Regions from separate parts of the Streptomyces sp. NPDC020996 genome, predicted to be linked through region 2. Evidence: riboswitches for the same ligand, from Rfam matches in the RefSeq annotation. Region 2 holds a riboswitch; the other holds the start of a gene.

Region 1 (10,108 bases), on a different contig from region 2:
GTGCACCTTGAGGTCGCGCACCTCCAGGAAGGACGTCGGGGCCGGCGAGGCGGAGGTGGGCTCGCCCACGGCTGCTCCGGTCTTGCTGAGTTCGGTCATGCGAGCCTCACTCGGGGGTCGATCACGGCGTACAGGATGTCCACCACGAGGTTCGCGATCAGCACCGCGAGGGAAGTGATCAGGGTGACGCCCAGGATGATGGGCAGGTCCTGGTTCTTGATGGCGGTGAGCACTTCGCGGCCGAGACCGGGCAGGTTGAACGTCGACTCGGTCAGGATGGCGCCGCCGATGAGGGCGCCGAGGTCCATGCCGAGCATCGTAAGGATCGGCGTCATCGTCGAGCGCATGGCGTGCTTGCGGATGACGACCTGCTCCTTGAGTCCCTTCGCGCGGGCGGTGCGGATGTAGTCCTCGCCGAGGATCTCCAGCATGGTGGCGCGGGTGATCCGGGCGTACATCGCCGCGTACAGGAACGCGAGGGTGATCCAGGGAAGGATCATGCCGCCGAACCAGCCGCCGAAGCTCTGGTCGAGCGGCACGTACTGGGCGTCGATCCAGTTCAGCCCGTAGGCGAAGATCGCCAGCGAGAGCATGCCGGTGAAGTAGATGGGCAGGGAGACACCCGACAGCGCGATGACCATCGCGCCGCGGTCCCAGATGGTGCCCCGCTTCAGGGCGGAGAGCACACCCGCCGCGACACCGAAGACCAGCCACAGCACGGCGGCACCGAGCGCGAGACCCAGGGTCACCGGGAAGCGGTCGGTGAGCACCGGCCAGACCGACTGCTCACTGCGGAAGGAGTAGCCGAAGCACGGCGCGGCGCACTGGGTGACGTCGCCGCCGCCCGAGTAGGTGCGGCCGACGAAGACACCCTTGAAGAACTCCCAGACCTGGGAGTAGATCGGGTCGCTCAGTCCGAGCTTCTGCCGCACCGCTTCGACGGAGGCCGGGTCGGCCTGCTTGCCCACGAAGCTCGCGGCGATGTCGACGCCCGCCCACTTGGGGACGAGGAAGAAGATGCCGAAGACCACCATGATGATGACCACGAGCATCACTGCGGCGGCGAACAGCCGCCTGATGAGGTAAGCGAGCACAGCTAACGGCCCGCCGCGGACCGCGGGCCACCTGCGGTCTCCCCCAGTGCCTCATGAGCGTGGGAGGTGTCCCCAGGTGACCCGCGGTCACGCCGCGCCGGCCTTCACCTGCCTTTCGTGCCGTACGGCGGGTGTGCCGGGTTTACTTCGCGGACTTCAGACCGAGGTTGACGAAGTCGTACATGCCGCTGTAGTTGTCCGACGTGTAGACGTTCGCCAGGTTGTCCGAGCGCCAGTTGATGAACTTCTCGAAGACGAAGGGCAGGTAGTAACCGCCCTCCATGACCTTGTGGTTGATCTCCGTGGAGATCTTGGTCTTGCCGGCGTCGTCCAGCGTCGTGACGTACTGGTCGAACAGGCCGTCGATCGCCTTGTCCTTGATCAGGGCGTAGTTGTTGTTACCGCTCTGCAGGATGTACTTGCTGTCCCACAGCGGCAGACCGAAGCCCTGGACGGTCGGGAAGTCCGGACCCCAACCCATGATGATGATGCCGTAGTTCTTCTTCTTGACGTTCGACGGGCTGCCGATGATGCCGGCGGTCTGCGAGCCGTCGTACTGGTCGATCTGGGCGTTGATGCCGACCTTCTTCAGCGACGCCTGCAGCGACTGGGCCGTGGCCACCTCGACCGGCTTGTTGTTGCGGACCGCGATGGTGGTGGAGAAGCCGCTCGGCTTGCCGCAGGCCTTCAGCTCTTCCTTGGCCTTGGCGGCGTTGCCGCTCTTGTTGGCGCCGGCGAGCTCGTACGGGTCGTACTTCTGGCCCTCGGCACCCGGGACGGACGGCGGCAGCATGTTGGTGCCGATGTCGCCACCGGCGACCGGGCCACCACGGGCGGTCTGCAGCGACACGTGGTCGGCGCCGTAGATCACGGCCTTGCGGCAGTGGATGTTGTCGAACGGCTTCACGCTCTGCGGGAAGACCGCGTAACGGATGTAGCCGGAGACCGGGTTGTCCAGGTTGGCCTTGTGCTGCTTCAGAGCGGTGGTGCGGCCCTGCGGCGACATGCCGGTCTGGTTGATGTCCAGGTCCAGGTCACCGTTGAGCAGACGCTGGTCGAGCTGGTTGGCGTCCGAGTAGAACGTGACCGTGATCTTGTCCGGGTACGCCTTGCGGACCGGGTCCGAGGCCTGCTTCCACTCGGGGTTGCGGACCAGGGTCAGGCTCTTGCCCGGGCTGTACGACTGGAACTTGTACGGGCCCGAGGAGAACGGGTGCAGGCCGTACTTGGACTTGGTGTCCTTGTCCTGGCGGACCGGGGACGCCGACACCAGGCCGAGCACCTCCTCGAAGTCCGAGTTGGCCTTCGGCAGGTGGAAGACGATCGTCTTGTCGTCGGGCGTCTCGATCGACTTCAGACCCAGCTTGTCCTTGGACGAGTCCTTGTACGGGCCCTTGTACGTGCCCTTCGGGTCCAGGAAGTCCTTCAGGTAGGTCGGACCGCCGGACAGCACGTCCTGCGCCCACACGCGCTCTATGCCGTACTTGACGTCCTTGGACGTGATCGGCTTGCCGTCCTCCCACGTGACGCCGTCACGCAGGTGGTACGTGTAGGTCTTGCCGTCGTCGGTGACCTTGGCGAGGCCGTCCGCGAGGTCCGGGGTCAGCTCGGCGCCGGCCTTGCCCGGCTCCGTCTTGCCCGTGACCAGCTGACGGCTGTAGTAGCGGGCGAAGTTCCACATGAAGCCGTAGTAACCGCGCGTGGTGTCCCACGAGTCGGCGTCCTGGGCGCCACCGAACTTCAGCGTGCCACCCTTCTTGGCGAGCGATGCCTGGGCGACCTTGTTGTTGGCGGCGTCGAAGCCGGCCGCACCGGTCTTCGACCCACCACCGTTGTTGTCGTCGTCGCCGCCGCCGCCGCACGCTGCCGTGGTCAGCAGCGCGGCGACCGCGGCAGCAGCGGCCAAAGCCTGCTTACGCCGCCCTGAGGTGCGTTGGGTAGTCACGATCTCGGATCCTCCGGATTTGATGAGAGACCCCGTGCAGGTGCCACGGGACGCTTTGCGGTACGGCGGTTCAGCGGGAGCCCTTCGGGTCCAGCGCGTCGCGCACGCCGTCGCCGAAGAGGTTGAAGGCGAGGACGGTGATGAAGATCGCCACGCCCGGGACCACCATGTACATGGGGTCCGACTCGTAGTAGTCGATCGCGCTGGAGAGCATCTGCCCCCACGAGGACGTGGGCGGCTTGACGCCGACACCCAGGAAGCTGAGGGCCGCCTCGGTGAGGATGTTCGTGGGGATCATCATCGTCGTGTACACGATGATCGGGGCGACCAGGTTGGGCAGCAGCTCCTTGAACAGGATGTAGAACTGCCCCGCGCCCAGCGACCGGGCAGCCTCGACGTACTCGCGCTCGCGCATCGAGAGCGTCTGGCCGCGCACCACGCGTCCGATGTAGGGCCAGCCGAAGAAGCCGATGACCAGGATCATCACGAAGACGCGCACGCTGGAGCCGGTCAGGCCCAGCATGTTGGACGGCATGACGGAGACCAGGGCGATGGTGAACAGCAGCTGCGGGAAGGCCAGCAGGCCGTCCATCACGCGGCTGATCAGGGAGTCGACCCAGCCGCCGAAGAAGCCGGCGAGGATGCCCAGCACGGTGCCGAGGACGACGGCGACCACGGCGGACAGGAAGCCCACCAGGAGGGAGACCCGGGCGCCGTAGAGGATGCGGGCGAGGATGTCGCGGCCGTTGACCGGCTCGACGCCCAGCAGGTGCTCGCCGCTGACGCCGCCCAGCGAGCCCTTGGGGGTGCCGAACAGCGGGTCGATCAGGCTCTCGTGGTAGGCGTCCGGGTCCTGGCCGAGCAGGCTGGTGATCACCGGCGCGAGCAGGGCGAGCGCGATGAGGACGAGCACGACGACGCCGCCCGTGAGGGCGAGCTTGTCCCGCTTCAGGCGCTCCCAGGCGATCCGGCCCAGGGAGCGCCCCTGTACGGCCTTCGCTCCGGCGCTGGCAACCGCCGCTTCCTCGGCCGCGCTCGGGGCCGCTTCCGCGGTCGGCTCGTGCAATGGTGCCGTCATCTGGCAGGGACCCCTCTCAACCGGCGGTAGCCGGCCCGCACTTGCCGCTGTAGCGGCGTCTTCAGTCCGTCGTACACAGGGGCGAAGGCCCCTGGAGCGGGAGTCTTCAACGCTTTGGCGATCTGTTGCCAGACTTGACGGGGAAAGGATGCGTAAACGTGATGCGGGCTGGAGGGTTCCGTTATCCGGACAGTGGGTAGCGAGGGTCGGACAGGGACGGGTGTGACTATATGGGACACGGGAGGATCTTACGCCGCCATCTACGCGCGAAGAACAGCACCCCCTACGGGCGGGCTGTGAGGTCTCTCAGTATGCGCCGTGGGCCGGCGGATAGCCGTATCCGGCCGCCGGGGCCTGCGCGGGGGCCGCGTGCGCCTCACGGTCGTAGAAGGGGCGGGCGTTCGCCCGCAGCCACATCGCGACCGGGTCGTGGCCGTCGGACATCGCCACGGTCGACACCGGCAGTCCGTCCGGCACCGCCCCGATGGACTGCTGCATCATCGCCCGCACCGAGTCCACCGCGGGCGGCGAGGTGTCGTACACGTCCAGACCGATGGCGAGGTACGGCGCCCCGAGCGCGGGCTGCACCCAGGCGCGGCGCAGTGAGCGGACGGCCGGGGTACGGTGGGCGTTCTGCGCGAGCAGCGCGTAGAACTGCGGGATCTCGATCCCGGGCTCCGACAGGCGCAGCGGGCCCGCCGGCTGGCGGTCGAGGCCGGTGGCGATGCGGCGCAGGTCGAGCCAGGGGATGCCGACGCCGCCGCCGGGGGCGTGCGGGTTGAGCCAGAGGCCGTAGTGGTCGGGGTACAGGGTGCGGGCCACGTCGAGCCCGTCGACGACCTCGTACGATCGGTTCCAGCCACTGGCCGACAGCTCCTGCGCGGAGGTCACGCAGGGGGCGTAGCTGAAGCCGTCGACCTCCATGTTCCCGTACTGGGCGTCGGGGGATCCGGCCTGGCCGTGCCAGAGCAGCATCCAGACCTGGCCGGAGGACGGGGTCGCGAGCGCCCTGAGCAGCGCCTCGTAGGCGTCGTAGCGCCCGGGCGTCACCTGGCGCAGCATGTGCTCGACCTGGCCGGTCGTGGTGCCGCTGGCGCTCACCTGTACCGCCCCTCCTGAAGGTTGCTGCGGATATGGAACCAGCTTAAGCGCCCGGGGGGCCGGGGCCCCGCGACCGGCGGCGAGTACGTGTTCGCCTGGGCCGGTCGCGCGGCCTTCCCCGTCCCCGCGGGCAGGCCGCCCGTGCGGCAGCGGTTACCGGTGGTCCCGCGTGTAGAACGGCCGGACCTGGTCGCGCATCCAGACCGCCACCGGGTCGTCGGTCACGTCCAGCAGGACCAGGTTCACCGGCCACCGGGTGGGGACCTTGGCCAGCGCCCGGCCGAGGGCCTCCAGGGGCAGCGCCCTGAAGTCCCCCTCCCACTGGGACAGCTCCACGCCCACGAACATCGCCGGGTCCGCCGTCTCGATCGCGGCCAGGCAGCGGCGGGCCGTGGTGACGACGCCGGTGCCGGCGAACTCCTCGGCGGCCGCGGTGAGGAAGTCGACCGGGTCGTCCTGCCAGTCCGGTTCGAAGAGGCGGACGCGGCCGCCGGCTCCGGGGCCGTCCAGCGGGGTGCGGCCGGCCCGGCACAGCTCGGCCACCGCGGCCGGCGGGAGCGGGATGCCGACCACGCCGTCCGGGTTCACGGCGATGCCGACCTGCGGCGGCAGACCGCGGGCGAACTCGACGGCCGGCGCGATGGTGTACGACATGTGGTTGCCGACGACCTGGCGGAACTGCTCCTCCGAGCTGAAGACCGGCACGTACGCCTGTCCGTCGATCTCGAGGGTGGGCAGGTCGAGGGGGCCGCTGTCCGGGCCGCCGCCGTTGGGCAGCGGCACCCACACGAAGCTGCGCCCCAGCACCTCGACGATCCGCCCGCCGGCGGTGGGCACGCCGAGGGAGGCGGAGAGCACCTCCTCCAGCTCGTTGCCGGGCCATCCGCCGTGCGGATGGGGGTGCGCCTGTGCCGGTATGTCCGCGGGGAAGCCCGCCGCCGGGAAGTCCATCTGCCTACCGCCTGCTTGGAACCTGCTGTGGCTGAGAAGGCTAACGGGTCACGCCCGCCGAGCGGTCGGCCCATGAGCCCACGTCGGCCGCGGGCTGTACGACCGGGGCGCCGACGCGGACCTGCGGCGGCCACCGGTTGGGGGCCGACGGGTGGTGCGATGCCGGTGCCGGCGGGTTGCCGGTGCCGACTGCCCGGCGGCCCACGCGTGCAGCCCCGGTCGGCCGGGGAGGCCCGGCAGCACCGCCGCAGACCGGCCGGCGAACCGACGGAACCGATCGCCTGCCGGCCCCGACGACCCGGCAACCCACCCGAGCACCTGCCCCCGGACTGACGAGCACCGCCCGGCAATAACCGCCGCAGACCGGCCGCGAAACCGACAGGACCGATCGCCTGCCGGTGCCGTCGCCTTGCCTGCCGGCGCCGTCGGCCCGGCAATCCGCCCATGCTCGCGGCCCCGTTGGGCCGGGGACGGCCCGGCGCCGGCCGGAGGCCGGTCGCCATGCCGGCGGAGGCCGGTCCGGCCGACCGGTCGCAGCACCCCGGGAAGGCCGTCGGCCACACCGCCCGAGTCCGCCCGCAGGACTGCGGGGAACCTGTGTCGGGCCGGTGGAGGCCAGTTGGGTGCCGCCGCCGACTGCCCGGCAGTCGGCCCGTACTTGCCTTCCGGGCCGGCCGGAGGCGGTCCGGCAGCACGACCGGAGGCCGGTCGCCGTACCGCCGGGGTCGGCCGCGAGACCGGCCGAACCCGTCCGTGAGCCCCAGGAGCCGGCCGAGTCACCGAGCGCCCCGGCTCGGCGACACCGCCGAGTGGGCCGGGCGCGTGATGCCTGGTGGGCGCACGGCATGGTGCGAGGGGCGGTGGTGCGCGGTGCGGTGGTGCGCGGTGCGGTGGTGCGCGGTGCGGTGGGCGTGCGCACCGCACCGCGGCGGGTGGCGTCCGGCGGCGGACGCACGCGCCGCGACGGTTGGCCGGGCGCGGCGGTTGGCCGGAGGCAGTTGGTGGCCGGAGGCAGTTGGTGGCCGGAGGCAGTTGGTGGCCCGAGGCAGTTGGTCAGCCGGTGAAGGCGATTCTGCGGAGGGCGCCGGAGGCGGGGCGGTCCAGGAGGATCGCCGAGCCGCAGCCGTCGGGCAGATCGCCGCGTTCGACCGCGCGGAGCAGGCGGGACACGGCCGCGCGGTGCCGGGCGAAGGCGTAGCGGGAGACGCCGCGGCCCCGCTCCCGCTGGCCCTCCAGCGCGGCCTCGGGCGCGACGTCGAGCAGGAGCAGGTGGAGGGTGCCGCCGCGGCGGCGGGCCTCCCGGGAGAGCCAGCCGCGCACCCACGCCTGCGTGCCGCAGTCGTGCACGACGACGCCCTCGCCGGAGCGCAGGGCGCGGCGCAGTCCCGCGTAGTGGGCGAAGCGGACCAGGGGGCGGTAGACGGCGTAGGGCAGGAAGCGTGGCACGCGGCGCTCCCAGCGGTCGCGGGCGTCCTGGGAGTCGATGCGGACGCCCACCACCGCCCGCTTCATCAGAGTGGACTTGCCGCTGCCGGGCAGTCCGGTGACCACGACGACGTCGCGGGAACCGAACAGCAGGGCGTGCGGGCTGCGGCCGGGTCGCTCGCGCAGGTCGCGGACGACCGGCGCCGGCCGGGCCGCGCACCGCTCGCGGGCCGGAGCCGCGGGCTGGTCGGGCAGCGCGAGAGCCGAGGTCGTCGCATACGCCGTGGGCCTTGTCACCGTGATCGTCCTCCCTGCGGGGTTCAGAGAGCTTCTCCCCACCGAATGTAAAAAGAAGGTAATCCACACTGTCTCCCGGTTCGGTACGTTTACGGCCACAGGCCTGTCACAAGTAGCCGCCTGCCCACCATCCGGCGAGGCGTGCGATGATGTGCCCGCCAACTGCATACCGGCCGTTTGAATCCGCGCGGGAGAGTTCCCGGCAGCACGTAAGCGTCGCCGCGTTTCGCGTCGCCACGTGCGCCTCACCGGGACGCCGAAGGAGCAAGTCCCTCCCTTGAATCTCTCAGGCACCGTTACCGCGCGGGCGAGGCACATCTGAAAAGCGGGCCGCTGTCGACCAGCGGCTCCACCCAAGGTGCAAGCCGTGATCCCGTCCCTGGTCATGGCGAACCTCTCAGGTTCCGATGACAGATGGGGAGGAACGACCTCGCTTCCCCATGCTCGGCTTCGCTCGCATGGGGGGACCCCCATCGCCCTGGGAGACGACCGACCGATGAGCAGTACCGAACTCCGTCGCACCGCCCTCGACGCCGTGCACCGCTCGCTCGGCGCGACGATGACCGACTTCGCCGGCTGGGACATGCCGCTGCGCTACGGCTCCGAGCGCGACGAGCACAACGCCGTACGCACCCGGGCGGGCCTGTTCGACCTCTCCCACATGGGCGAGATCGCCGTCACCGGCCCGCAGGCCGCCGCCCTGCTCGACCACGCCCTGGTGGGCGACATCGGCGGCGTGCGGACGGGCCGCGCCCGCTACACCATGATCTGCCGCGAGGACGGCGGCATCCTCGACGACCTGATCGTCTACCGGCTGGCCGAGACCGACTACCTGGTCGTGGCCAACGCCTCCAACGCCCAGGTCGTCCTGGACGCCCTCGTCGAGCGCTCCGCCGGCTTCGACGCCGAGGTGCGCGACGACCGGGACGCCTACGCGCTGATCGCCGTCCAGGGCCCCGAGTCCCCCGGCATCCTGAAGTCCCTCACGGACGCCGACCTCGACGGCCTGAAGTACTACGCGGGCCTGCCCGGCACGGTCGCGGGCGTGCCGGCCCTGATCGCGCGCACCGGCTACACCGGTGAGGACGGCTTCGAACTGTTCGTCGCCCCGTCCGACGCGGAGAAGGTGTGGCAGGCGCTGACCGAGGCGGGCGCGCCCGCCGGACTGGTCCCCTGCGGTCTGTCCTGCCGCGACACGCTGCGCCTGGAGGCGGGCATGCCGCTGTACGGGCACGAGCTGAGCACGTCGGTGACGCCCTTCGACGCCGGGCTCGGCCGGGTCGTGAAGTTCGGCAAGGAGGGCGACTTCGTGGGAAGGGCGGCCCTTCAGGAGGCCGCCGACCGGGCCGCCGCCGAGCCTCCGCGGGTCCTCGTCGGCCTGGTCGCCGAGGGCCGCCGCGTCCCGCGCGCCGGGTACCCGGTGGTCGCCGGCGGCGAGGTGATCGGCGAGGTCACCTCCGGCGCCCCCTCCCCCACGCTGGGCAAGCCGATCGCCATGGCGTACGTGGACGCCGCGCACGCGGCGCCGGGCACCCCCGGGGTCGGTGTGGACATCCGGGGCACCCACGAACCGTACGAGGTCGTGGCGCTGCCCTTCTACAAGCGGCAGAAGTGACACCGTCGTAGCCGCGCGAGTGCCACCGTCGTAGCCGCGCGCGCGTGACACGGCGCACATCGCGCCTGCTCACGCACGTTCTTCGCAGTCCCCCACCCACCAGCAGTTCCCCGCGTACAGGAGAATTCAGGCCATGAGCAACCCGCAGCAGCTGCGTTACAGCAAGGAGCACGAGTGGCTGTCGGCCGCCGAGGACGGCGTCGCGACGGTCGGCATCACCGAGTTCGCGGCCAACGCGCTCGGCGACGTCGTCTACGCCCAGCTCCCCGAGGTCGGCTCCACGGTGACCGCGGGCGAGTCCTGCGGCGAGCTGGAGTCGACCAAGTCCGTTTCCGACCTGTACTCCCCCGTCACCGGTGAGATCACCGAGATCAACGAGGACGTCGTCAACGACCCGTCGCTGGTGAACTCGGCCCCCTTCGAGGGCGGCTGGCTGTTCAAGGTCCGCGTCGCCGAGGAGCCGTCCGACCTGCTCTCCGCCGACGAGTACGCCGCCCACACCGCCGGCTGAGGAGTCGTTCCCTTCATGTCCGTACTGAACACGCCCCTGCACGAGCTCGACCCGGAGGTCGCCGCCGCGGTCGACGCCGAGCTGCACCGCC
Region 2 (10,108 bases):
CGGATCCGGCAGCGGCGGCGAGGAGGAGACGCCGTACACCTCGGTCCGCAACGCCTTCCCCGGCATCGTCACCGCGATCAAACTCGGCGACGTGGCCGCCCAGGTGGAGATCCAGGCCGGCCCGCACCGGCTGGTCTCCCTGCTCACCCGCGAGGCGGTCGAGGAACTGGGGCTGGAGGTCGGCATGGAGGCCACTGCCCGAGTGAAGTCGACAAACGTCCACGTCGACCGCGCGTGAAGCTCATCCGCGTGACCGCACATGCACCCCTATATATGTCCACGCCGCCGCTCATGCGATGCCGGTGAGGACTTACGTCTCGCAAATGCGTCAGTATGATCGGCACAGGGAAGGGGGCCGACGGTCCTCTCCATGACCGGGCAGAAGGAGTGGCCACTGTGACGATCCGCTGCGCGCGCCGGACCCGCCGGACCCACCACACCCTGTGGCCGGCCGGCGCGGGAGCCGCTGCCCTGCTGCTCCTGAGCGCCTGCTCCTCCTCGGGCTCGGACTCCTCCGGGGCCTCCGGGTCCGCGGCGTCCTCGTCGCCGAAGCTGTCCGGCACGGTCACCGTCTTCGCCGCGGCCTCGCTTCAGGAGAGCTTCACCGCCTTGGGCAAGGAGTTCGAGAAGGAGCACCCCGGCACCGAGGTGACCTTCAGCTTCGGCGGCAGCGACACCCTCGCCGCGAACATCACCGGCGGCGCCCCGGCCGACGTCTTCGCCGCCGCCAGTCCGAAGACGATGGCGATCGTGACGGACCGCAAGGACGCGGTCGGCACGCCCACGGTCTTCGTGCGCAACCGGCTGGAGATCGCCACCCTGCCGGGCAATCCCGACAAGATCTCCTCCCTGAAGGACCTCACGAAGTCCGGCCTCAAGGTCGTGCTGTGCGACAGGACGGTGCCCTGCGGAGCCGCGGCCCAGAAGGCGCTGGCTGCCGCGAGTCTCGAGCTGACGCCGGTCTCCTACGAGCAGGACGTCAAGGCCGCACTGACGAAGGTCGAGCTGAAGGAGGCCGACGCCGCCGTCGTGTACCGGACGGACGTGAAGGCCGCCGGTGACAAGGTGGAGGGCGTGGAGTTCCCCGAGTCCGCCGACGCCGTCAACGACTATCCGGTCGCCCTGCTCAAGAACGCCCCCAACGCCCGGGCGGCCAAGGCGTTCATCGAGCTGGTCGAGTCCGCCGAGGGCCAGAAGGTGCTGACCCGGGCCGGGTTCCTCGAGCCGTGACAGCGCCCGACGGCTCCGCGGCCGGGCTCCTCAAGGGCGGGCCGCGGCGCGACGGCGCCCGCGTCAGCCGCCGGACCGGGCGGGCGAGCGGGCGCGGGGTTCCGCTGCCCCTCCTGCTGCCCGCCCTCGTGGGCCTGGCGTTCCTGCTGCTGCCGCTGGTCGCCCTGCTCGTGCGGGCGCCGTGGAGCACCCTGCCGGACCAGCTGACCAGCGCCGCGGTGTGGCAGGCCCTGCGGCTGTCGCTGCTGTGCGCGACGGCGGCGACCGCGGTGAGCCTGGTGATCGGCGTGCCGCTGGCCTGGCTGCTGGCCCGCACCGATTTCCCCGGACGCGGCCTGGTCCGCGCGCTGGTGACCCTGCCGCTCGTCCTGCCGCCCGTGGTGGGCGGTGTCGCGCTGCTGCTCGCGCTCGGCCGCAACGGGGTGGTCGGCCGGTGGCTGGACGCCTGGTTCGGCGTCACCCTGCCCTTCACGACCGCCGGGGTGGTGCTCGCCGAGACGTTCGTGGCGATGCCGTTCCTCGTCATCAGCGTGGAGGGCACCCTGCGCGCCGCCGACCCGCGCTACGAGGAGGCGGCCACCACCTTGGGCGCGTCCCGCTTCACCGCCTTCCGCCGGGTGACGCTGCCGCTGGTCGCCCCGGGCATCGCCGCGGGAGCCGTACTGGCCTGGGCACGGGCCCTGGGCGAGTTCGGCGCGACGATCACCTTCGCGGGCAACTTCCCCGGCCGCACCCAGACCATGCCGCTCGCGGTCTACCTCGCCCTGCAGAACGACCCCGCCGCCGCGATCGCCCTCAGCCTGGTGCTGCTGACGGTGTCGATCGCGGTCCTGGCGGGCCTGAGGGACCGCTGGATGACGACCTCATGACCAACCCGCCCTCCCCGGCCCCCGGCACCCCCGAGCCCCCCGCGGACGCCCCCGGCGCCCCTGTGCGCCGGCCCCTCGCCGAAGCACCCCGCCAAGCCCCCGCCGGCACCCCCCGCACGGCCCGGAACCGGCCCCCCGCCGAAGCACCCGGCAAGGCCGAGCACCCGCCCCCGCCCGGCCGCCCGGGCGCGGGCCTCGACGCCCGTCTCGTCGTGGACCGCGCGGCCTTCCGCCTCGACATCACCCTCACCGCCGCCCCCGGCGACGTGGTCGCACTCCTCGGCCCCAACGGCGCCGGCAAGACCACCGCCCTGCGCGCCCTGGCCGGTCTCGTCCCGCTCACCGACGGCCACCTGCGCCTCGACGGCGCCGAGCTGGACCGTACGCCGCCCGAGGCCCGCCCGGTCGGCGTGGTCTTCCAGGACTACCTGCTCTTCCCGCACCTGACCGCCCTCGACAACGTGGCTTTCGGCCCCCGCTGCCAGGGCGCGACGAAGGCGGAGGCCCGCGCCCTGGCCGCCGAGCTGCTGGACCGCATGGGCCTCGCCGGCCACGCCGGCGCCAAGCCGCGCGGGCTGTCCGGCGGCCAGGCCCAGCGTGTCGCCCTCGCCCGCGCCCTGGCCGTCCGGCCCCGGCTGCTCCTGCTGGACGAGCCGCTGGCCGCGCTCGACGCCCGCACCCGCCTGGAGGTCCGCGCCCGGCTCCGCCGCCACCTGGCCGACTTCGAGGCCGTCGCCGTCCTGGTCACGCACGACCCGCTGGACGCCATGGTGCTGGCCGACCGCCTGGTGGTCGTCGAGCACGGCCGTGTCGTACAGGAGGGCGCCCCGTCCGACATCGCCCGTCGCCCCCGCACGGACTACATCGCCCAGCTGGTCGGGCTGAACCTCTACCGGGGGCAGGCCGACGGCCACACCGTCCGCCTGGACGCCGGACCGTCCCTCACCACGACCGAGGTCCTGTCCGGCCCGGCCTTCGTGGCGTTCCCGCCCGGCGCCGTCACCCTGCACCGGACCCGCCCCACCGGCTCCAGCGCCCGCAACCTCTGGCACTGCGAGGTGGCCGGCCTGGAGACCCACGGCGACCAGATCCGGGTGGACCTCACCGGCGAGCTCCCGCTGGCCGCCGACCTCACCACGGTCGCCGCGGCCGAACTCGGCCTGCACCCCGGCGCGCCGGTCTGGGCGACGGTCAAGGCGACGCAGACGCACGCCTACCCGGCCTGACGCACCCCGCCCACTACGGTGGACGACCATGACCCTGAGCATCCGCAACCAGTTCCCCGGCACCGTCACCGACGTCACCCGCGGCAAGGTGATGGCCACCGTCAAGGTCCGCCTCGCCGGGGGACAGGACCTCACCGCGGCGATCACCCTGGACGCCGTGGAGGAACTCGGACTCGAGGCGGGCTCCGCCGTCCACGCGCTGGTGAAGTCCACGGAGGTCGCCCTCGCCACCGGCCCGGTCGAGGGTCTGTCCATCCGCAACCGGCTCCCCGGCACGGTCACCGGCATCACCGCCGGCCGCGCGATGGCCGCCGTGGAGGTCGCCGTCGAGGGCGGCGAGCTGACCTCCGCGATCACCGAGGACGCCGCACAGGACCTGGCGCTGGCGACCGGCACCCCCGTGGTGGCCCTGATCAAGTCGACCGAGGTCGCGCTGGCGACGGCGTGACGCGCGAGGGCCCCGCCGAAGCGGGGCCCTCGCACCGTGCGTCCGTCGCCGCGGTCAGTCCTCGTAGGCGTCCGGCGGCGGGCACGAGCACACCAGGTTCCGGTCGCCGAAGGCCTGGTCGATGCGGCGCACCGGCGGCCAGTACTTGTCGGCCGCGGAGCCGCCGGCCGGGAAGACGGCCTCCTCGCGGGTGTAGGCGTGCTCCCACTCGCCGGTCAGCGCTGCCGCGGTGTGCGGCGCGTTGCGCAGCGGGTTGTCGTCGGCGGGCCACTCGCCGGAGCCGACCTTCTCGATCTCCGCGCGGATCGCGATCATCGCGTCGCAGAACCGGTCGAGCTCGGTCAGGTCCTCGGACTCGGTCGGCTCGATCATCAGCGTCCCGGCCACCGGGAACGACATGGTCGGCGCGTGGAAGCCGTAGTCGATCAGCCGCTTGGCGACGTCGTCCACGCTCACGCCGGTCGCCTTGGTCAGCGGCCGCAGGTCGATGATGCACTCGTGCGCGACCAGGCCGCCGGGGCCGGTGTACAGCACCGGGTAGTGCGGCTCCAGTCGCTTGGCGACGTAGTTGGCGCTCAGCACCGCCACCTGCGTGGCCCGCTTCAGCCCCTCAGCGCCCATCAGGCGGACGTACGTCCAGGAGATGGGCAGGATGCCCGCCGACCCCCAGGGAGCCGCCGAGACGGGGCCCACGCCGGTCTCGGGACCGGCCTCCGGCTGCAGCGGGTGGTTCGGCAGGTACGGCGCCAGGTGCGCGCGCACCCCGACCGGGCCGACGCCGGGGCCGCCGCCGCCGTGCGGGATGCAGAACGTCTTGTGCAGGTTCAGGTGGGAGACGTCACCGCCGAAGTGGCCCGGCTTGGCGAGGCCGACCAGGGCGTTGAGGTTGGCGCCGTCCACGTACACCTGCCCGCCCGCCTCGTGCACCTGGGCGCAGATGTCGGCGACGTGCTCCTCGAACACGCCGTGCGTCGACGGGTAGGTGATCATCAGCACCGCCAGTTCGTCGCGGTACTGCTCGATCTTCGCCCGCAGGTCCGCGACGTCGATCTCGCCGTCCTCGGCGGTCTTCACGACGACGACCTTCATGCCGGCCATCGCGGCGCTGGCGGCGTTGGTGCCGTGCGCGGAGGACGGGATCAGGCAGACCGTGCGCTGCTCGTCGCCGTTGGCTCGGTGGTAGCCGCGCACGGCGAGCAGACCGGCCAGCTCGCCCTGCGAGCCGGCGTTGGGCTGGAGGGACACCTTGTCGTAGCCGGTGACCTCGGCGAGACGTTCCTCCAGCTCGTGGATGAGGGTGAGGTAGCCCTGCGCCTGCTCCACGGGCACGAAGGGGTGCAGCTGCCCGAACTCGGGCCAGGTGATCGGCTCCATCTCCGTGGTCGCGTTGAGCTTCATCGTGCAGGAGCCCAGCGGGATCATGCCGCGGTCGAGCGCGTAGTCACGGTCGGCCAGGCGGCGCAGGTAGCGCAGCATGGCGGTCTCGGAGCGGTACTGGTGGAAGACGGGGTGGTTGAGGTAGCCGTCGGTGCGCAGCAGCGCCTCCGGCAGCGCGTCCCCGGCCGCCGCGTCCAGCGCCTCGACGTCGCCCTCGACGCCGAAAGCCGCCCATACGGCGTCCAGCCGCGCCCGCGTGGTCGTCTCGTCGCAGGCGACCAGGACGTGGTCGGCGTCGACGAGGTGCAGGTTGACCCCGCCGCGCCGCGCGGCGGCGACGACCTCGCCGGCCTTCGCCGGGACGCGGACGGTCAGGGTGTCGAAGTAGGCGCCGTGCACGACCTCGACCCCGCCGGCCCGGAGGCCCTCGGCGAGGATCGCGGCGTACCGGTGGGTGCGCCGGGCGATGCCCTTCAGCCCCTCGGGGCCGTGGTAGACGGCGTACATGCCGGCCATCACGGCGAGCAGCACCTGGGCGGTGCAGATGTTGCTGGTGGCCTTCTCCCGGCGGATGTGCTGCTCACGGGTCTGCAGCGCGAGCCGGTAGGCCTTGTGCCCGTCGGCGTCGACGGAGACGCCCACCAGACGCCCGGGCAGGCTGCGCGCGAACTTCTCGTGCACCGCCATGTAGCCGGCGTGCGGACCGCCGAAGCCCATGGGCACGCCGAACCGCTGGGTCGTGCCGACCGCGATGTCCGCGCCGAGCTCGCCGGGCGACTTCAGCAGCGTCAGCGCGAGCAGGTCCGCGGCCACGGTGACCAGGGCGCCCAGCTCGTGCGCCTGGTCGATGACCGGCTTGATGTCGCGTACGGCACCGGAGGCGCCGGGGTACTGGATGAGCACGCCGTTGATCTCGCGCGCGGCGACCTCGGCCGGGATGCCGTCGCTGAGGTCGGCCACGACGACCTCGACGCCCGTCGGCTCGGCGCGGGTCTCGATCACGGCGATGGTCTGCGGCAGCGCGTCGGCGTCGACGAGGAAGAGACCCTTCTTGTTCTTCCCCATGCGCCGGGACAGCGCCACGGCCTCGGCGGCCGCCGTGCCCTCGTCGAGCAGCGAGGCGCCGGAGGTCGGCAGGCCGGTGAGGTCGGCGACCATCGTCTGGAAGTTCAGCAGGGCCTCGAGGCGGCCCTGGGAGATCTCCGGCTGGTAGGGCGTGTAGGCGGTGTACCAGGCCGGGTTCTCCAGCACGTTGCGCAGGATGACGGGCGGGGTGAACGTGCCGTAGTACCCGAGCCCGATCATGGAGCCGAGCACCTGGTTGCGCTCGGCGAGCGACCGCAGCTCGGCGAGCACCTCCGCCTCGGTGCGCGCGCCCGGCAGGTCGAGCGCGCCGGCGTTCTTGATCACATCCGGCACCGCGGCGGCGGTGAGCTCGTCCAGCGAGCCGTACCCGACCTGGGCGAGCATCTTCGCCCGCGCTTCCTGATCGGGCCCGATGTGGCGCTGTTCGAAGGGGATGCCCTGCTCGAGCTCGGAGAGCGGAATGCGGTGGGCGGTCATTGCGGAGGCCTCCTGGTCTTGCGCGACCTTCGAGGGGCACCACGGCGCGGGTACCCGGACGGCCTCCCCCTCTGTCATCTCAACCTGAGAGCTTCACCGGGCCGCCCGAGGGCTTGCGGCTTGCACCGTCGGTGAGAGCGGAGGCCGTAGCGACACCCGCTCTGCTTTCCAGAGTGACCTCGTCCGTGCGGTACGTGAGCCTGAGAGATTCCGGGGAGGATTTGCTCCTTCGGCGCCTCCGGTGATGTCCGGAGGACTCTCCCGCACGGGGTCAGCAGCCGTTGCCAGGGTACCAGCGGGCACGACACCCCGGCCTTCGAGTGGCCGCCCGCCGCGTTGTGCTCTTTCGTAGTGATGACGAATGCGACCAGGAGGAGGGCCCGTGCAGACCGACATCGATCCGCGCAACCTGATCGGCCGCAAGGCGTTCGACCGCAACGGCACCAAGATCGGCACCGTCGACGAGGTCTACCTCGACGACGCGACCGGCATGCCGGAGTGGGCCGCCATACGCACCGGACTGTTCTCCCGGGACGCCTTCGTCCCACTGGAACCCAGCGAACTGGTGGAAGGCGCCCTGCACGTCCCCTTCGACCGCTCCCTGATCAAGGACGCCCCCGACTTCGGCGTCGGCCGCCACCTCTCCCCCGAGCAGGAACTGCAGCTCTACCACCACTACGGCCTGGACGTCGCCCCGCCGTCCGCCTTCGACGACGCCGACCACGACTTCGGCAGGCTGGCGGGCTCGGACGAGGCATAGGCCGACTTTCCGGCTCCCTGTTCCTGCGACCTCTCCGGTATCAGCGGCACCAGCGGCAGCGGATCGGCCGGCTCCAGGTCGGGGTCGTCGACCCGGAACGTCCGCACCCGCCCGGGCTGCGAGCCGGGCGTCTCGAACCGCACGGTCACCCGTCCGAGCCCGCTCCCCTGCACCCACCCGTGCCCGAACTCGGCATGCCGTACGTCGTGCCCCGCGGGCCACCGCCGCTCCGCCGGAGCCGTCTGCCGCTCCGCCGGCAGTTCCTCGGGCTCCTCCGTCTGCCCGCTCTCCCGTTCCCGCTCCCCGGCCGCCTGCGCGAACAGGTCCTCCTGCGTGTAGTCGGCCAGCCCGCTCACCCCCACCCCCAGCAGCCGCACGCCTCCCGTGGTGTCCACCGACTCCAGCAACCGCGCGGCGGCCTCCCGCACGACCGCCGGATCGTCGGTCGGCCCCCGCAGCGTCTCCGAACGGGTCAGCGTGGAGAAGTCGTAGCGCCGGACCTTCAGCACGATGGTCCGCCCGGACAGCCCGGCCGCGCGGAGCCGCCGTACGCAGCGGTCGGCCAGCCGCCCCACTTCCGTGCCCACCCGGATCCGGTCGTGGATGTCGACGTCGTAGGTGTCCTCGACCGACACCGACTTCGCCTCCCGCTCGGCCACCACGGGCCGGTCGTCGCGCGCCAGCGCCATGGCGTACAGGGCGTGTCCGTGGGCCTTGCCCAGCAGCCGCACCAGCTCGTCCTCCCCCGCCTCGGCGATGTCGCCGACCGTGGTGATGCCGGCCCGCCGCAGGTGGTCCCCGGTCGCCGGTCCCACGCCCGGCAGGATCCGCACCGGCATCGGCTCGAGCAGGGCCCGCTCGGTGCCCGGCTCGATCACCACCAGCCCGTCGGGCTTGGCCTCCTCGGAGGCGATCTTCGCGAGCATCTTGCAGGCGGCGAGCCCCACGGACCCGGTGAGCCCGGTCAGGCCCCGTATGTCGGCGCGCAGCCTCTCCCCCACCAGCCGCGCCGACGTCTCGTCCCAGGCGGCGTCCCCGGCCTCCAGGTCCACGAACGCCTCGTCCAGGCTCAGCGGCTCCACCAGCGGCGACAGCGCGTGCAGCAGCCCCATCACCTGCTCGCTGATCGACCGGTAGAGGCCGAAGCGGGGCACGAGGTACGCCGCGTTCGGCGCCAGCCGCCGGGCCTGCGCCATCGGCATGGCGGACCGGACCCCGAAGGCCCGTGCCTCGTACGACGCGGTGGCGACCACCCCGCGCGGCCCGAGCCCGCCCACGACGACGGCCTTCCCGCGCAGACTCGGCTTGGCTGCCTGCTCCGCCGAGGCGTAGAAGGCATCCATGTCGAGATGCAGGATCGTGGGCGCGGTTCTCACATGTCCGATGCTGCCCTACGCCACTGACAACGTCGCGGGCGCGAGGGGCCGGCCTCAGACCGCCCGGTTGCGCCGCCGTGCCAGCTCGTCCGCGGGGTTGTGCCCGACGAGGGTCTCGCCGGTGTCGACGCGCTCCCCGTGCAGCTGCGACAACGCGTTCTCCACGTCCCGCCACACCACGCCCACGGCGATCCCGAAGACGCCCTGCCCCCCTTGGAGCAACGCGTGGACCTCGTCGGGAGAGGTGCACTCGTAGACCGTGGCGCCGTCGCTCATCAGCGTCATGCGTTCCAGGTCACGGAAGCCGCGCTCGCGCAGGTGCTGCACGGCGGTGCGGATGTTCTGCAGCGACACCCCGGTGTCCAGGAACCGCTTGACGATCTTCAGGACGACGACGTCACGGAAGCTGTACAACCGCTGTGTCCCCGAGCCGTGGGCGGGGCGCACGCTGGGCTCGACGAGGCCGGTACGGGCCCAGTAGTCCAGTTGCCGGTAAGTGATGCCGGCGGCCGCGCAGGCCGTCGGACCGCGGTAGCCGATCTCCTCGGACGCCATGGACGTCGCCCCTCCGCTGCTCGGCACGGCCGCCGGTCGCTGCGGAACGTGGTCGGCCGCGCTGCCGTGATGGGGGTATTCCCCGCTCGCACGGAGCCGAGAGCTCGGGGAAGGGTACGGACCGCTCGCCCCGGGACCGTGTCCAGGGGCACCCCCAGCCGTACCGTCGCCGCTGCTTCTCACGCCGACCTCCGTCCTTGACCTGCCTTCTCGACGGTAGGCAGCCACCAGGGGTGCGTCAACGACCGCCACACTCGGCACGCCGAGTGATAATCACCCCACGAGTGGTTTCCCGCAGCCAACCGCGGGGAAAGGCTAGCCGAATGCACTCCGGGCAGGCCGCAGGACGCCCGCACCGACCGCCGGTCATCGCCCGCGGCCGCCCCGTGACCGGCCGGGCACCGGCCCGCGTGGCGCACCGGGGCGCCCGCCGGGCCGGCCACGCCTCACTGGCTGCTGGTGCCGAAGTCCTCCGGCGAGATCTGGTCGAGGAACTCGCGGAACTTCTCCACCTCGTCCTCCTGCTCGTCGGGGATCGCGATGCCGGCGTCGTCGAGCACCCCGTCGCTGCCGTAGATCGGCGTTCCGGTGCGCAGGGCCAGCGCTATGGCATCGGACGGGCGGGCGCTCACCTCTACCCCGCTGGCGAAGACCAGCTCCGCGTAGAAGACGCCCTCACGCAGGTCCGTGATGCGCACTTCGGT

Evidence for each region. A riboswitch is a leader RNA that binds a small molecule or an ion and turns the genes downstream of it on or off. The one in region 2 is predicted to bind glycine.
Region 1: linked by a shared signal. The riboswitch ahead of gcvT (glycine cleavage system aminomethyltransferase GcvT) and the one ahead of gcvP (aminomethyl-transferring glycine dehydrogenase) in region 2 are both predicted to bind glycine.

The regions. Positions count from the first base shown of each region.
Region 1 is NZ_JBFADM010000053.1:44,407-54,514, forward strand. Features, by position in the region: gene AB0G63_RS29345 (ABC transporter ATP-binding protein) at 1-99, opposite strand, end outside; gene AB0G63_RS29350 (ABC transporter permease) at 96-1,094, opposite strand; gene AB0G63_RS29355 (ABC transporter substrate-binding protein) at 1,237-3,039, opposite strand; gene AB0G63_RS29360 (ABC transporter permease) at 3,110-4,117, opposite strand; gene AB0G63_RS29365 (enhanced serine sensitivity protein SseB C-terminal domain-containing protein) at 4,424-5,218, opposite strand; gene AB0G63_RS29370 (enhanced serine sensitivity protein SseB) at 5,372-6,169, opposite strand; gene AB0G63_RS29375 (AAA family ATPase) at 7,223-7,891, opposite strand; glycine riboswitch at 8,070-8,203, shown strand; gene gcvT (glycine cleavage system aminomethyltransferase GcvT) at 8,388-9,506, shown strand; gene gcvH (glycine cleavage system protein GcvH) at 9,640-10,017, shown strand; gene glyA (serine hydroxymethyltransferase) at 10,033-10,108, shown strand, end outside.
Region 2 is NZ_JBFADM010000042.1:56,771-66,878, forward strand. Features, by position in the region: gene AB0G63_RS26000 (helix-turn-helix transcriptional regulator) at 1-238, shown strand, start outside; gene modA (molybdate ABC transporter substrate-binding protein) at 397-1,230, shown strand; gene modB (molybdate ABC transporter permease subunit) at 1,227-2,099, shown strand; gene AB0G63_RS26015 (ATP-binding cassette domain-containing protein) at 2,096-3,325, shown strand; gene AB0G63_RS26020 (TOBE domain-containing protein) at 3,354-3,773, shown strand; gene gcvP (aminomethyl-transferring glycine dehydrogenase) at 3,828-6,713, opposite strand; glycine riboswitch at 6,892-6,987, opposite strand; gene AB0G63_RS26030 (PRC-barrel domain-containing protein) at 7,096-7,473, shown strand; gene AB0G63_RS26035 (DNA polymerase IV) at 7,389-8,849, opposite strand; gene AB0G63_RS26040 (MerR family transcriptional regulator) at 8,904-9,587, opposite strand; gene AB0G63_RS26045 (bifunctional nuclease family protein) at 9,851-10,108, opposite strand, start outside.